One region of the Streptomyces sp. R-07 genome, then DNA from elsewhere that is predicted to be linked to it. Evidence: riboswitches for the same ligand, from Rfam matches in the RefSeq annotation. Region 1 holds a riboswitch; the other holds the start of a gene.
What was found. A riboswitch is a leader RNA that binds a small molecule or an ion and turns the genes downstream of it on or off. The one in region 1 is predicted to bind glycine.

Region 1 (8,146 bases):
GACCCAGGATCGTGTCGCCGGGCTGGGCGATCGCGAAGAGGGCGGCCTGGTTCGCGGAGGCGCCGGAGTGCGGCTGGACGTTGGCGTACTCGGCGCCGAACAGGTCCTTGATCCGGTCGATCGCGATCTGCTCGGCCACGTCGACGTGCTCGCAGCCGCCGTAGTAGCGGCGGCCGGGGTAGCCCTCGGCGTACTTGTTGGTGAGGACGGAGCCCTGGGCCTCCATGACCGCGACCGGAGCGAAGTTCTCCGAGGCGATCATCTCGAGGGTGGACTGCTGACGGTGGAGCTCGGCGTCGACGGCGGCGGCGACGTCGGGGTCCAGCTCGTGGAGGGGAGTGTTCAGAAGCGACATGAATCGATCCCTAGGGGGTCTCGGGCCCGGTCTCAGTTCCCGGCGGAGAACGCGGCGTACTCGTCGACGGTGAGCAGGTCGTCCGGCTCACCCGCGACGCGCACCTTGAACAGCCAGCCACCCTCGAACGGAGCCGTGTTCACCAGGGACGGGTCGTCCACCACGTCCTGGTTGGCCTCGACGACCTCGCCCGTGACGGGGGAGTAGAGGTCGCTCACCGACTTCGTCGACTCCAGCTCGCCGCAGGTCTCGCCCGCGGTGACGGTGTCGCCGACCTCGGGGAGCTGGGCGAAGACGACGTCACCGAGCGCGTTGGCCGCGAACTCCGTGATGCCGACGGTCGAGACGCCGTCCACGGCGTCCGACAGCCACTCGTGCTCCTTGGTGTAGCGCAGCTGCTGGGGGTTGCTCATGACCTGATTCTCCTGGATCGGGGGAGTACTGATGAACGTGGGTCTTGCGGGGTGAGACGCGAGGTGAGACGACTGCGTCACTTCTGGCGCTTGTAGAACGGCAGGGCGACGACCTCGTAGGGCTCGTGGGTGCCGCGGATGTCCACACCTACACCCTGGGTGCCGGGCGCGGCGTGCGCCGCGTCCACGTACGCCATCGCGATCGGCTTTCCGAGGGTCGGGGACGGGGCGCCGGAGGTGACCTCGCCGATGACCTCGCCGTCCTTGACGACCTGGAAGCCGGCGCGCGGGACCCGGCGGCCCTCGGCGACCAGGCCGACGAGCTTGCGCGGCGGGGCGGTCTCGGCGCGCTCGGCGGCCTTCTCCAGCGCCTCGCGGCCGACGAAGCGGCCCTCGTTGCTCGTCTTCTCGAACTTCACGACCCGGCCCAGGCCCGCGTCGAAGGGGGTGAGGGCGGTGGTCAGCTCGTGGCCGTACAGCGGCATGCCCGCCTCCAGGCGGAGCGTGTCACGGCAGGACAGGCCGCAGGGGATCAGGCCGACGCCCTCGCCCGCCTCGGTCAGCGCCCGCCAGACGCCCTCGGCGTGCTCGGGCTTCAGGAACAGCTCGAAGCCGTCCTCGCCGGTGTAGCCGGTGCGGGCGATCAGCGCCGGCACGCCCGCGACCGTGCCGGGCAGGCCGGCGTAGTACTTCAGGCCGTCCAGGTCGGCGTCGGTGATCGACTTCAGGATGCCGGGGGACTCCGGGCCCTGGACCGCGATCAGGGCGTACGCGTCACGGTCGTCGCGCACCTCGGCGTCGAAGCCCTCGGAGCGGGCGACGAGCGCGTCCAGGACGATCTGGGCGTTGGAGGCGTTGGCGACGACCATGTACTCCGTCTCGCCGAGGCGGTAGACGATCAGGTCGTCGAGGATGCCGCCGTCCTCCTGGCAGATCATCGTGTAGCGGGCGCGGCCGTTGCCCACGGTCGAGATGTTGCCGACCAGGGCGTGGTCGAGGAGCTCCACGGCCTGCGGGCCGGTGACCGTGATCTCGCCCATGTGCGAGAGGTCGAAGAGACCGGCGCGGGTGCGGACGGCGTTGTGCTCGTCGCGCTCGCTGCCGTACCGCAGCGGCATGTCCCAGCCGGCGAAGTCGGTCATGGTCGCGCCCAGCGAACGATGCAGGGCATCGAGGGCGGTCAGGCGGGGGGCAGTGCTCATGGGGTGGCTCCCGGGTCCCAAGGGCGTGATCGGTGACGAAAACACATGACGGGCGAGGACGTCCTCCCCATCTGTCATGGAACCTGAGAGGTTCACCGAGAGCATCTCGTCACCGAGAGATCGGCTTGCACCTTGGGTGGGGACACGACACGGTGTCCCGCTTTTCAGATCTGCCTCATCCGCGCGGTACGGGGCCTGAGAGATTCAAGGGAGGGTCTTGCTCCTTCGGCGCCCGGACGCGCTCGGCGGTCCGGAACTCTCCCGCGCGGATTCGAGCGGCCGGTATGCGATTGTGCGGCGACTGTGCGCGCCTGGCGCGCACATCATCGCACGCGGTGTCGGCCGGGCAAATCACTTGTGCCGCATTACCGTTTCTTTACACTTCGTGGGCAAGGGTCTCCTCAGGTCTCCTGAGACCCGACAGGGGGAGAGCGATGAGGATCCAGCACACCGGCGCATACGCGACGAGTACCGGCATACCGACCCAGCGGGCCCGCGCCCGGAGCCGCCGCCGAGGCCGCCTCCTGCGGGACCTGCGCGAGCGCGGCGGCCGCGGCCCCCGCGCCCTCACCTTCGCCGCCGGCGACCTCGTCGTCGTCTCCGGGCTGCCCGGCAGCGGCAAGTCCACCCTCATGAAGCGCGCCGCCGAGGGCAGCGGCATCGACTCCCAGGACGCCCGCGAGCGCTGGGAGGCCCGCATGCCCCGCCTCCTGCCGTACGCCGTCTACCGCCCCCTCGTCCGGATCGCGCACTACGCGGGACTGCGCCGCGCCCTGCGCTCCGGCGCCAGCGTGATCGTCCACGACTGCGGCACCCAGTCCTGGGTGCGGGGCTGGCTCGCCCGCGAGGCGCGGCGGCGCGGCCGCGCCCTGCACCTGCTCCTCCTCGACGTCGCCCCGGACACCGCGAGGGCCGGCCAGCACGCCCGGGGCCGGGGCGTCTCCGCGTACGCCTTCGCACGGCACCGGCGGGCCGTCGGCCGGCTCCTGAGGGCCGCCGAGTCGGGCAGCCTGCCGCACGGCTGCGCCTCGGCGACCCTCCTCGACCGGGACGCGGCCGACTCCCTGCGGAGGATCGGCTTCCGCCAGGCGGCCTGAGGGACGGTTCCAGGAGGTGGGGGCGTCCCATACCCGTCCCGGGACGCCCGTACCCTTCCCTTTTGGCCACGGCGGCGCCGGGGCGGCGTTAGGGTGCTGCCGGGCGGCCGGTGCGGCAGGCCGTGCGAGAAGGGGAAACGGGACCGTGGACGTGACGTGGCCGGGCAACGAGCTCGAAGAGGTCCTCGCCGCCTCACTCGGCAACCCCGAGGCGGGCGGCCGGCTGGTCGAGGTGCTGGGCCGCAGCCCCGTCTGGGTGCCCCTGCCCAACGGCGGCGGCCCCGACAGCCCCGGCCTGGACCTCGCCACCCTGGAGATCGACGGCGCGGCGTACGTCCCCGTCTTCAGCTCCGAGCAGCAGTTCCTCGCCTGCGTCGGCGACCACATGTCCTTCACCGTCGCCCCCGCCCGTGACTTCGCCCGCGGCCTGCCCCCGCAGCTCGGCATCGCCGTGAACCCCGGCGGAACCGTCGGCGTCCCGCTGCCCCCGCCCGCCGTCGCCGAGCTCTGCCGCGCCGGCCGCACCCCGCTCGACGGCCCCGCCAGCGGCGGCCGCGTCCGGCTCTTCGAGCCCGACTGGCAGGACGACCCGGTCGACTTCCTCGCCGCCGCCTCCGCCGAGTTCGAGGCCACCGGAGTCGTCGCCACCGCCCGCCGCGCCCTCGCCAGCGTCGAGGGCACCGAACCGGCCCTCTTCATCGGCGTCCAGCTCTCCCACTGGGAGGGAGCCGACCGCACCGCGCCCCTGGACGCCCTCGGCCGCGCCCTCGGCCGGGTCGAGGTCGCCTGGCCGGTCAACCTGATCCTGCTCGACATGGCGCAGGACCCGGTCGGCGACTGGATGCTGGAGCGGGTACGCCCCTTCTACCAGCGCGCCGCCGTGTGACGGCCCCCTGTTTAAGCTGAACTGACTCGATCGCTGGACAGACGTACGTGGTGGACGGAAGAGGGGCGGGACCCAGGGTGAGCGCGTCAGGCACCGCTGCGACCGGAGGACGGGTCGAGCACATGCTGCGCCAGGTGGCACCCGGACGCTACGACGCGTACGAGCAGTTGCTGCACGCCCTCGCTGACGGCGAGCTCTGGATGCTGCTCTGGCAGGGCGCCCCCGGCTCGCCCGACGCCCAGTACGGGAACATGGAGGTCGACGGCTTCGGCTACGCGCCCTGCGTCACCTCCGCCCAGGAGCTCGCCGCCTCCGGCTGGAACCGCGCCCACGAGCTCGTCACCGGCCGCGAGATGGCCCGGGCCCTCTACCCCGACCGCTGGGGCGTCTGGCTCAATCCGCACGCCCCCGGCGGCGGCCTCGGCATCCCCTGGGCCGACCTGCGCCGGATCGCCACCGGTCTCGACCGGATGCCCGCCGGGCCGCTGCGCGTCACCGAGCCCGCCCTGGAGATCCCGCAGTTCTACGCCCTGCTCACGCAGAACGCGCACCGCACACCGGCCGTCCGGGCGCTGCGCCGCGGCTGGGTGCAGCCGGCGCTCGGCTCCCCGTACCTCGCCATCGGTCTCGACCTGTACGACACGTCCGCGGCGGCCGTCGACAACGTCCGCTCGATGATGCGGCAGTCGATCGGCGCCGTACCCGACGGGCTGCCCGTCTCGACGGTCGCGCTCTCCGACGCGTACGACCCGGTGGCCCTGTGGCTGCGGGCGAACGCGCGGCCCTTCTACGACCGCGAGGCGCACGCCGGACGCGGATCCGCCTCCGTACCGGGGTACGGATACCCCCCGGCGACTCCGTCCGGATACTGAGACGTCCCTCGTGTCCCAGTTGTCGGCAAAGGCCTCCGGAGTCCGCTCCGGAGGCCTTCGTTCACCCCAATTCGACACCTCACGACACCTGTTGAGCGACATGTCCGATTGCGCGGAAGAGGGACCCGGTTGGTCCGCTCAGGTGATCACGACGTCCGGATAACGGAAGTCGCAGCACCGCATCACGTTTGAGCAAACATTCACCTTCAGGTCTGGCGGGTGATCACAAGCGCATTGAAGACTCCCCGGAACACAGGACGTTCGACTCCTTTCGAGCCGATGTCCAGCAGGTTGTTCCACCGAGCCGCTACCCGCGGCGGGCAAGGGCCGGCTACCGGCGGCCGAGAGGGGTCCTCACCACGATGACGGCACCACTGCACGAGAAGAGTGCGGGCGAGGCGACCGCCACCGTCGACGGCGCGCCCGACGCTCCCGGCACTCCGGACAACTCCGGCGCCACCGGCAAGGCGATCGAGGGGCGCTCGCCCTGGAAGATCGCCTGGACCCGGCTCAAGCGCGACAAGCTGGCCCTCGCGGGCGCCTTCGTCGTCGTCTTCCTGATCCTCGTCGCGATCTTCGCGCCGGTCATCGTCGGCCTCCTCGGCCACCCGCCGGACGAGTTCCACGAGGACCAGATCGACCCGCTGTTCGGCACCCCGATCGGCTCCTGGGGCGGTGCGAACGGCGACTTCCTGTTCGGCGTCGAGCCCGTCAACGGCCGTGACGTCTTCAGCCGGATCGTCTACGGCGCCCGGATCTCGCTGCTCGTCGCCTTCCTGGCGGCGGTCTTCGCGGTCTTCCTCGGCACGATCCTCGGGATCATCGCGGGCTACTTCGGTGGCTGGATCGACGCGGCCCTCAGCCGGATCATGGACGTCATGCTGGCGTTCCCGCAGCTGCTCTTCACGATCGCCCTGGTCTCGGTGCTGCCGAACGAGTTCCTCGGCCTGGACGGATCGGGCGTGCGCATCGCCGCGCTGGTCGTGGTGATCGGCTTCTTCGGCTGGCCGTACGTCGGCCGCATCGTCCGGGGCCAGACGCTCTCGCTGCGCAACCGCGAGTACGTCGAGGCCGCCCAGAGCCTGGGCGCCGGCCGCCTCTACATCCTGCGCCGCGAGCTGCTGCCGAACCTGATCGCCCCGATCATGGTCTACGCGACTCTCATGATCCCCACCAACATCCTCACCGAAGCGGCGCTCAGCTTCCTCGGCGCGGGTGTGAAGCCTCCCACCGCTTCCTGGGGCCAGATGCTGTCGACGGCCATCACCACCTACGAGGCGGACCCCCTGTTCATGGTGATCCCCGGCCTCGCGATCTTCATCACCGTTCTGGCGTTCAACCTCTTCGGCGACGGCGTGCGTGACGCGCTCGACCCGAAGGGCTCCCGCTGACCGTTCGCCGACGACACGCAAGACCCGCCCCTGCCGCTGGCGACAGGAGGCCCACCCCAAATCGGCGGACCGCCGTAACGGCCGCCACTATCCCGGAGGTTGCTGGACCCATGCTGAAGAGCTCTCAGCGCAGAATCGCCGCGGGCGCGCTGCTTGCGGCGGCCACGATGGTCGCTGCCACCGCCTGTGGCGGCGGCAACGACAACGGTGGCGGCAAGGGCAACGCGGGCGCGGCCGGCTTCAACGCCGCCGTGAACAAGGTTGCCAACGCCTCCGACAAGAAGGGCGGCGAGCTGAAGTTCATCGGCTCGCAGGAGGCCGACTCGTGGGACCCGCAGCGCGGCTACTACGGCTTCGTGTGGGACTTCCAGCGCTACTACACGCGCCAGCTGGTCAGCTTCAAGTCCGAGCCGGGCGCCGCCTCCACCGAGCTGGTCCCCGACCTCGCCACGGACGCCGGCAAGGTCTCGGCCGACGGCCTCACCTACACGTTCACGCTGAAGGACGGCGTGAAGTGGGAGGACGGCAAGCCGATCACCTCCAAGGACATCAAGTACGGCATCGAGCGCATCTGGGCGCAGGACGTCATCTCCGGCGGCCCGATCTACCTCCAGCAGGTCCTCGACCCCAAGGGCGAGTACAAGGGCCCGTACAAGGACACCACGGCGGACAAGCTCGGTCTGAAGGCGATCGAGACCCCGGACGACAAGACCATCATCTTCAAGCTGCCGGTCGCCAACGGTGACTTCCTGCAGATGCTGGCCATGCCTGCCGCCTCCCCGGTCCGCCAGGACAAGGACACCAAGGCCAAGTACGGCCTGAACGTGTTCTCCTCCGGCCCGTACAAGTGGCAGTCGTACACGCCGAACAAGTCCATGAAGCTCGTCCGCAACACCAACTGGGACGCCAAGTCGGACAACATCCGCAAGGCGCTGCCGGACACCATCAGCGTCACGTTCACCACGAACGCCGACGACATGGACAACCGTCTGGTCGAGGGCGAGTACGACCTCGACATCAACGCGACCGGTGTCGGTGCCGCCGCCCGCCAGAAGGTGCTCCAGCAGCACAAGGGCAACGTCGACAACCCGCAGACGGGCTTCATCCGCTACGCGGTCTTCCCGCAGACGGTGATCCCCAACATCGAGTGCCGCAAGGCCATCATCTACGCGGCCGACTCGAAGTCCCTCCAGACCGCCCGTGGTGGCCCGCAGGCCGGTGGCGACATCGCCTCCAACATGCTGCCGCCGGCGATCAAGGGTGCCGACCCGAAGGCCGACCCGTACGGCAAGCTCGCCGGCGCCGCGGACCTGACCAAGGCCAAGGACGCGCTGAAGAAGTGCGGCAAGCCGAACGGCTTCAAGACCACGATCGCGGTCCGCAACAACAAGAAGATCGAGATCGCGACCGCCGAGTCCCTCCAGCAGTCGCTGAAGGCCGTCGGCATCGACGCCCAGATCGACCAGTTCGACGGCGCCCAGACCTCCGGCATCATCGGTTCGCCGAAGGTGGTCAAGGAGAAGGGCTACGGCATCATCATCATGGGCTGGGGCGCCGACTTCCCGACCGGTCAGGGCTTCCTCCAGCCGCTGGTCGACGGCCGCTTCATCCTGCAGAGCGGTAACAACAACTTCTCCGAGCTGAACGACAAGGCCGTCAACGGCCTGTTCGACCAGGCGCTGAAGGAGACCGACCCGGTCAAGGCCGGCGAGCTCTACAAGCAGATCAACACGAAGGTGTCGGAGGCCGCGGTCTACCTGCCCTTCACCCACGAGAAGAACATCATCTGGCGCAGCTCCCGGCTGACCAACGTCTACACGGCGGACGCCTACAACGGCCGCTACGACTACGCGTCGCTCGGCGTCGTCAAGTAATCCGACCCGCTACACCGGCGCACCACCCGCCGCCAGGTCCGAAGGGCAGGTGATGG
Region 2 (8,146 bases), 4.6 Mb from region 1:
GACTTCACGGTCTCCCGGCGGCATGTCGAGTTCCGGCGGGCGCAGGACGGCAGCTTCACCGTCGCCGACGTCGGCAGCCTCAACGGCACGTACGTCAACCGTGAGCCGATCGACTCGGTCGTCCTGTCCAACGGCGACGAGGTGCAGATCGGCAAGTACCGGCTGGTCTTCTACTCGAGCCAGCGAGGCGTGTGACGCCTCGGGGAAGCCCCTTCAGGGAAGGTCCATGCTGCGAACACCGACGGGCGGTGCCGGAACCGGCACCGCCACCGCGGGCGACCGGCTGGTCAGCATCGGCACGGTGCTGAACCAGCTGCGCGACGAATTTCCCGAAGTGACGATCTCCAAGATCCGGTTCCTGGAGGCCGAGGGGCTGGTAGAGCCCCGTCGGACGGCCTCCGGATACCGGAAGTTCAGCCCGCAGGACGTGGAGCGGCTCGCCCGCATCCTGCGGATGCAGCGGGACCACTACCTTCCGCTGAAGGTCATCCGCGAACACCTCGACGCCCTGGCCAGGGGTGAGCAGATCAAGCTCCCGGCGCCCGGACGCCGGAAGGACCTGCTCGAAGGGCCCTGGGAGCAGGACGAGGCGGAGGCGCCGACCGCGGCGCGGCTCGGACGGGCCGAGCTGATCGCCGCCGCGGAGGTGACCGAGGCCGAGCTCGTCGAGTGGGAGTCGTACGGCCTGATCGCCGAGCGGGAGGGCGGCGGCTACGACCCCGAGACCGTCACCGTCGCCAGACTTGTCGCGGATCTGGGGAGATTCGGTCTGGAACCCCGGCACCTGCGGGCCGTCAAGGCGGCCGCCGACCGGGAGGCCGGGCTGATCGAGCAGGTGGTCGCGCCGCTGCGCCGGCACCGTAACCCGCAGACCAGAGCCCATGCGGAGGCCACCGCGCAGGAGCTCGCCGCACAGTCGGTGCGGCTGCACGCGGCCCTCGTCCAGACGGCTCTGGGGATCCATCTCCAGTGAGCCGATAAGCGGCCAGGGAGGGGCCCGACTATCCAAACCGGTCGGGCACGTCCTAGGGTTGCTGTGTGAACGAGCTCGACGTTGTGGGTGTCCGGGTGGAAATGCCCTCCAACCAGCCGATCGTGCTCCTGCGTGAAGTGGGAGGCGATCGGTACCTCCCCATCTGGATCGGACCGGGGGAGGCGACCGCGATCGCCTTCGCCCAGCAGGGGATGGCCCCTCCGCGGCCGCTGACGCACGACCTGTTCAAGGACGTGCTGGAGGCCGTGGGGCAGGAGCTCACCGAGGTCCGCATCACGGATCTTCGTGACGGGGTCTTCTACGCCGAGCTGGTCTTCGCCAGCGGCGTCGAGGTGAGCGCGCGGCCGTCGGACGCGATAGCGCTGGCCCTGCGGACCGGGACGCCGATCTTCGGCAGCGACGGTGTGCTGGACGACGCCGGCATCGCGATTCCGGACGAGCAGGAGGACGAGGTGGAGAAGTTCCGCGAGTTCCTCGACCAGATCTCACCGGAGGACTTCGGGACCAACAGCCAGTGAGGCGGAGCGGTGCGGCCGGAGGCCGTTCGCGGGGTGCCGTCAGAGCATTCGAGTAGCCTTTCCCCGGAGAGAGACACGCGAAACCACTCTCAGGGTGATTATCACTCGGCGTGCCGAGTGTGGCGATCGTTGACGCACCCCTGGTGACTGCCTACCTTCGTGTGGGCAGGTCAAGGACGGAGGGTCGGCGTGATGAGCAGCGCGGACGGTACGGCGGGAAGCTCGCTCGGGCGCGTGTCCGGGGAGAACGGTCCGTATCCGCTTCACGGCAGTGTGGGCGACTTCGGGACGGACACCGGTGCCGCCGACGCGGTGATCGGCTACCGCGGACCGACGGCCTGTGCGGCCGCCGGAATCACCTATCGACAGCTGGACTACTGGGCACGCACCGGGCTCGTGGAGCCGAGCGTGCGGCCCGCGTACGGGTCGGGGACGCAGCGGCTGTACAGCTTCCGCGACGTCGTCGTGCTGAAGATCGTCAAGCGGTTCCTCGACACCGGGGTCGCCCTCCAGAACATCCGGGCCGCGGTGCAGCACCTGCGCGCCCGGGGCTTCCGGGACCTGGAGCGGATGACGCTCATGAGCGACGGGGCCACGGTGTACGAGTGCTCCTCGCCCGACGAGGTCGTCGACCTCCTCCAGGGCGGGCAGGGCGTCTTCGGCATCGCCGTCGGAGTGGTCTGGCGTGACGTCGAGGCCGCGCTCTCGCAGCTCCACGGGGAGCGCGTCGACACCGGCGAGACGCTGGTCCGGCACAACCCGGGCGACGAGCTGGCGCGGCGGCGGCGCGACAAGGCGGTCTGAGGGCGTCCGCCGGGGTTCGCCCGGGATTCCCGGGCGTTCCGCGGGGGCGTTGTCGGTGGCGTAGGGCAGCATCGGAAACGTGAGAGCCGCGCCCACGATCCTGCATCTCGACATGGATGCCTTCTTCGCCGCCGCCGAGCAGGCGTCGAAGCCCAGCCTGCGCGGGAAACCCGTGGTCGTCGGCGGTCTCGGGCCGCGCGGCGTGGTCGCGACCGCCTCCTACGAGGCCCGCCGCTTCGGGGTGCACTCGGCCATGCCGATGGGCCAGGCGCGGCGGCTCGCGCCGAACGCGGCCTATCTCGTGCCCCGCTTCGCCTTCTACCGCTCGATCAGCGATCAGGTCATGGAGCTGCTCCGGCGGCTCTCCCCTCTCGTGGAGCCCCTCAGCCTCGACGAGGCCTTCGTGGACCTCGAGGCCGGCGGTGTCGCCGACGACGGCGCGAGCGCGCGGGCCGCGGGGGAGCGGCTGCGGGTCGACATCCTCGCGACGACCGGGCTCACCGGGTCCGTCGGGCTCGCCGGGTCCAAGATGATCGCGAAGATCGCCTCCGAGGAGGCCAAGCCCGACGGCCTGGTCCTCATCGAGCCCGGGACCGAGCGGGAGCTGCTCGGGCCGCGCTCCGTACGGATCCTGCCCGGGGTCGGGCCGGCCACCGGGGAGCACCTGCGGCGCGCCGGGATGACCACCGTCTCCGACCTCGCGGAGGCGGGCGAGGACGAGCTCGTACGGCTCCTGGGGCGGGCGCACGGGGCGTCCCTGTACCGGATGGCCCAGGGGTACGACGACCGGCCCGTGGTGGCCGAGCGGGACGCCAAGTCCGTGTCGGTCGAGGACACCTTCGACGTCGACCTGCACGACCGGGTACGGATCCGGTTCGAGGTCGAACGGCTCGCTGAGCGGTGCGTGGGGCGGCTGCGGGCCTCGGGGCACTCGGGGCGGACCATCGTCCTCAAGGTGCGCCGGTACGACTTCTCGACGCTCACCCGGTCCGAGACGCTGCGGGGGCCGACGGACGACCCGGGCGTCGTACGGGAGGCCGCAGGGCGGCTCCTGGAGGCCGTGGACACGACCGGGGGCGTGCGGCTGCTGGGGGTGGGCGTGAGCGGGCTCGCGGACTACACGCAGGAGGATCTGTTCGCTCAGGCGGTGGCCGACGCCGATGCCGTCGCGGAGGCCGTTACGGAGGCGGGGGCCTCGGCCGCGGTCGAGGAGGTCGTCGAGGCCGAGGACCACGCTCCCGTGGAGCGGCACTGGTCGCCCGGGAACGACGTACGGCACGCGGTGTACGGGGCCGGGTGGGTCCAGGGGAGCGGGGTCGGGCGGGTCACGGTGCGGTTCGAGGAGCCGTGGTCCGGGCCCGGGCGGGTGCGGACGTTCTCCGTGGACGACCCGGAGCTGGAGCCGTCGGAGCCGTTGCCGCTGGTGCGGAGGGACGCGGCGGCGTGACCCGCACCGCCCGTGCGGCCGCGTGCACGGTGGTGCGGGCCTTTTTCCGTCGCCGCTTCGTCCTGTGGGGCTCTCAGGCGCCGTCCTGGCCTGCCAGGCGGCCGAAGTTCTTGTCCGGGGTGTCCGTGGGCGGGGGCGGGAGGGCGAGGCTGTAGTGGCGGTAGAGCTGGAGTTCCTGTTCGGGGGAGAGATGGCGGCCCACGCCGAAGTCGGGGGCGTCCTTGATCAGGGCCCGCTCGTACGGGATGTGGAGGCCGTCGTCGAGCAGGTCGCTCGGCTCCAGGGGGACGAAGGCGTCCCGGCTGAACAGGCCCGTGCGGACCGCGGCCCACTCGGGGATGCCGGTCGCGTCGTCCAGGTACACCTCGTCCACGGTTCCGATCTTGTGGCCGTTCCGGTCGAACGCCTTGCGGCCGATCAGGCTGCGCGGATCGATATCGGTCTGCACGGTCCCTCCAACTGGTCGCAACTGCTCTACACCCCTACGAAAGTGCACAACTGGGATGTCGGCCACTTGAGCGATGGGAGCCGCAACCTCGCTGGTAGGCTGGTTGTGGCTGTCGACCCCGTGCGGGAGAGTCCCCCGGAGAAATCTTCCGGTGGGCGCCGAAGGAGCAAATCCTCCCCGGAATCTCTCAGGCCCCTGTACCGCGCGGACGAGGTCACTCTGGAAAGCAGAGCGGGATGCCTGACGGCATTCCGCTCTCACCGACGGTGAAAGTCGGCGTGCCGCGAGGCGTGCCGGTGAAACTCTCAGGTTGAGATGACAGAGGGGGAGGCCGTCCGGGTACCCGCGCCGTGGTGCCCCTCGCAGGTCGTGACGACCAGGAGGCCTCCGTACATGACCGCCAACCGCACTCCGCTCTCCGAGCTCGAACAGGGCATCCCGTTCGAGCAGCGGCACATCGGGCCCGACGCCGAGGCCCGGGCCAAGATGCTCGCCCAGGTCGGTTACGGCTCGCTCGACGAGCTCACGGCCGCCGCGGTGCCGGACGTGATCAAGAACGCCGAAGCGCTGGGCCTGCCGGCCGCGCGCACCGAGGCCGAGGTCCTCGCCGAGCTGCGCACGCTCGCCGACCGCAACCAGGTCCTCGCCCCGATGATCGGTCTCGGCTACTACGGGACCTTCACCCCGCCGGTCATTCTCCGGAACGTCATGGAGAACCCGGCCTGGTACACGGCCTACACGCCCTACCAGCCCGAGATCTCGCAGGGCCGGCTGGAGGCGCTGCTCAACTTCCAGACCATGGTCGCCGACCTGACCGGTCTGCCCACCTCCGGCGCCTCCCTCCTCGACGAGGGCACCGCCGCCGCCGAGGCCATGGCGCTGTCCCGCCGTGTCGGCAAGGTCAAGAACGGTGTCTTCCTCGTCGACGCCGACGCCCTGCCGCAGACCGTCGCCGTCATCGAGACCCGCGCCGAGCCGACCGGTGTCGAGGTCGTCGTCGCCGACCTGAGCGAGGGCATCCCCGCCGAGATCGCCGAGCGCGGCGTCTTCGGTGTCCTGCTCCAGTACCCGGGTGCCTCCGGTGCCGTCCGCGACATCAAGCCGCTGATCGACGCCGCGCACGAGCTCGGCGCGATCGTCACCGTCGCCGCCGACCTCCTCGCGCTGACGCTCCTCACCTCGCCCGGCGAGCTCGGGGCCGACATCGCCGTCGGCACCACGCAGCGTTTCGGCGTCCCCATGGGCTTCGGTGGTCCGCACGCCGGCTACATGGCCGTGCAGGACAAGCACGCCCGCTCCCTGCCCGGCCGCCTGGTGGGCGTGTCCGTCGACGCCGACGGCAACCGCGCCTACCGCCTGGCCCTGCAGACCCGCGAGCAGCACATCCGCCGCGAGAAGGCCACCAGCAACATCTGCACGGCCCAGGTGCTGCTCGCCGTCATGGCCGGCATGTACGCCGTCTACCACGGTCCCGACGGCCTGAAGCAGATCGCCCAGCGCACCCACCGGTACGCCACCCTCCTCGCCGCGGGTCTCACCGCCGGCGGCGTCGACGTCGTGCACGGCTCGTACTTCGACACCCTCGCCGTCCGCGTGCCCGGCAAGGCGGACGAGGTCGTCGCCGCCGCCCGTGCGGCCGGTGTGAACCTCTACCGCGCCGACGCCGACCTGGTGTACGTCTCCTGCGACGAGACCACCGGCCGGGCGCAGCTCGCCGCCGTCTGGGGTGCCTTCGGGGTCACGGCCGACATCGAGGCCCTCGACGCCGCCGCCGAGGACACGCTCCCCGAGGGTCTGCTGCGCTCCGACGCGTACCTGACCCACCCGGTCTTCCACGCGCACCGCTCCGAGACCTCGATGCTGCGCTACCTGCGCAAGCTCGCGGACCGCGACTACGCGCTCGACCGCGGCATGATCCCGCTCGGCTCCTGCACCATGAAGCTGAACGCGACCACCGAGATGGAGCCGGTGACCTGGCCCGAGTTCGGCCAGATCCACCCCTTCGCGCCGATCGAGCAGGCGCAGGGCTACGTCACGCTCATCACCGAGCTGGAGGAGCGCCTCGCCGAGGTCACCGGCTACGACAAGGTGTCGATCCAGCCCAACGCCGGTTCGCAGGGCGAGCTGGCCGGTCTGCTGGCCGTCCGCGCCTACCACCGTGCCAACGGCGACCTCCAGCGCACGGTCTGCCTCATCCCGTCCTCCGCGCACGGCACCAACGCCGCCTCCGCGGTGATGGCCGGCATGAAGGTCGTCGTCGTCAAGACCGCCGACGACGGCGAGGTCGACGTCGAGGACCTGCGGGCCAAGATCGCCCAGTACCGCGACGAGCTGTCCGTGCTGATGATCACCTACCCGTCCACGCACGGTGTGTTCGAGGAGCACGTCGCCGACATCTGCGCCGAGGTCCACGAGGCCGGCGGCCAGGTCTACGTCGACGGCGCCAACCTCAACGCGCTGGTCGGTCTGGCCAAGCCGGGCAAGTTCGGCGGCGACGTCTCGCACCTGAACCTGCACAAGACCTTCTGCATCCCGCACGGCGGCGGCGGCCCCGGCGTCGGCCCGGTCGGCGTCCGCTCCCACCTCGCCCCGTACCTGCCGAACCACCCGCTCCAGCCCACCGCGGGCCCGGAGACCGGCGTCGGCCCGATCTCGGCCGCCCCGTGGGGCTCCGCGGGCATCCTGCCGATCTCCTGGTCGTACGTGCGCCTCATGGGCGGCGAGGGCCTCAAGCGCGCCACCCAGGTCGCGGTGCTCGCGGCGAACTACATCGCCAAGCGCCTGGAGCCGCACTTCCCGGTGCTCTACACCGGCCCGGCCGGTCTGGTCGCCCACGAGTGCATCGTGGACCTGCGCCCGCTGTCCAAGGCGACGGGGGTCACGGTCGACGACATCGCGAAGCGCCTCATCGACTACGGCTTCCACGCGCCGACGATGTCCTTCCCGGTGGCCGGCACGCTGATGATCGAGCCGACCGAGTCCGAGGACCTGACCGAGCTCGACCGCTTCTGCGACACGATGATCGCGATCCGTGCCGAGATCGAGAAGGTCGCCTCGGGCCAGTGGCCCGCGGACGACAACCCGCTGCACAACGCCCCGCACACCGCGGCCGCGCTGGGCGGCGAGTGGAAGCACGCGTACACCCGCGACGAGGCGGTCTTCCCGGCCGGTGTCTCGGCCGCGGACAAGTACTGGCCGCCGGTGCGCCGCATCGACGGCGCCTTCGGCGACCGGAACCTGGTCTGCTCCTGCCCGCCGATGGACGAGTACGACAACTGAGCACGAGCCGAGGGCCGGTTCGGAGGTTCTCCTCCGGGCCGGCCCTCGGCGTTTCCCTCGTACGGTGTCCTCCCGCGCCCTTTCAGGCGGCGGTCGTCACCTGTCCCGCCGTCAGCGGCCGGTGAGGGGCGATGATCTGCCCGTCCGGCAGCAGTTCACCGGTGTCCTCGAAGAGCAGGACGCCGTTGCACAGCAGGCTCCAGCCCTGCTCCGGGTGGTGTGCCATCGGTCGGGCCGCCTCCCGGTCGGCGGAGTCGGCGGTGGGACAGGCAGGCTGGTGCTGGCACATGGGTGGGTTCTTTCGCTGCGTCGTGGTGGATGTCCTGCGGCTCTGCGCCTTCATGGCCGCCCCCGTCGGTCGGTTCGGTTCCGGTCCCAGTCTTGCCCCACGGACGGTCTTCCGCAGGTATTTCGCGTCAGCTCGTCCTTTCCTGGGAAGACGCATCACCCGCAGGGGCGGTTCAGGTCAACTGCACCGTCTCTTCGGGTGGTTCGGGGTGGTCCCAGCGGGCTAGTCCGTATGGGAGGGGCGTTCGGACGGCGCGTTCGGGCGCGCGGCCAGGACAGGAGTGCGCCCCGTGGCCCGGCCGGGTCACGGGGCGGGGACGCGCGTGCGGTGGATCAGGCGGGCGCCGGGGAGCCCAGGAGGGGCGGCG

Region 2: linked by a shared signal. The riboswitch ahead of gcvP (aminomethyl-transferring glycine dehydrogenase) and the one ahead of gcvT (glycine cleavage system aminomethyltransferase GcvT) in region 1 are both predicted to bind glycine.

The regions. Positions count from the first base shown of each region.
Region 1 is NZ_CP183978.1:5,607,969-5,616,114, forward strand. Features, by position in the region: gene glyA (serine hydroxymethyltransferase) at 1-355, opposite strand, end outside; gene gcvH (glycine cleavage system protein GcvH) at 388-768, opposite strand; gene gcvT (glycine cleavage system aminomethyltransferase GcvT) at 846-1,970, opposite strand; glycine riboswitch at 2,032-2,143, opposite strand; glycine riboswitch at 2,145-2,244, opposite strand; gene ACN9M0_RS25895 (AAA family ATPase) at 2,405-3,067, shown strand; gene ACN9M0_RS25900 (enhanced serine sensitivity protein SseB) at 3,213-3,953, shown strand; gene ACN9M0_RS25905 (enhanced serine sensitivity protein SseB C-terminal domain-containing protein) at 4,031-4,825, shown strand; gene ACN9M0_RS25910 (ABC transporter permease) at 5,188-6,216, shown strand; gene ACN9M0_RS25915 (ABC transporter substrate-binding protein) at 6,327-8,090, shown strand.
Region 2 is NZ_CP183978.1:1,042,436-1,050,581, reverse strand. Features, by position in the region: gene ACN9M0_RS04860 (FHA domain-containing protein) at 1-195, shown strand, start outside; gene ACN9M0_RS04855 (MerR family transcriptional regulator) at 227-973, shown strand; gene ACN9M0_RS04850 (bifunctional nuclease family protein) at 1,039-1,512, shown strand; gene ACN9M0_RS04845 (MerR family transcriptional regulator) at 1,705-2,316, shown strand; gene ACN9M0_RS04840 (DNA polymerase IV) at 2,396-3,763, shown strand; gene ACN9M0_RS04835 (PRC-barrel domain-containing protein) at 3,837-4,211, opposite strand; glycine riboswitch at 4,325-4,424, shown strand; gene gcvP (aminomethyl-transferring glycine dehydrogenase) at 4,605-7,490, shown strand; gene ACN9M0_RS04825 (DUF5999 family protein) at 7,573-7,779, opposite strand; gene ACN9M0_RS04820 (hypothetical protein) at 8,112-8,146, opposite strand, start outside.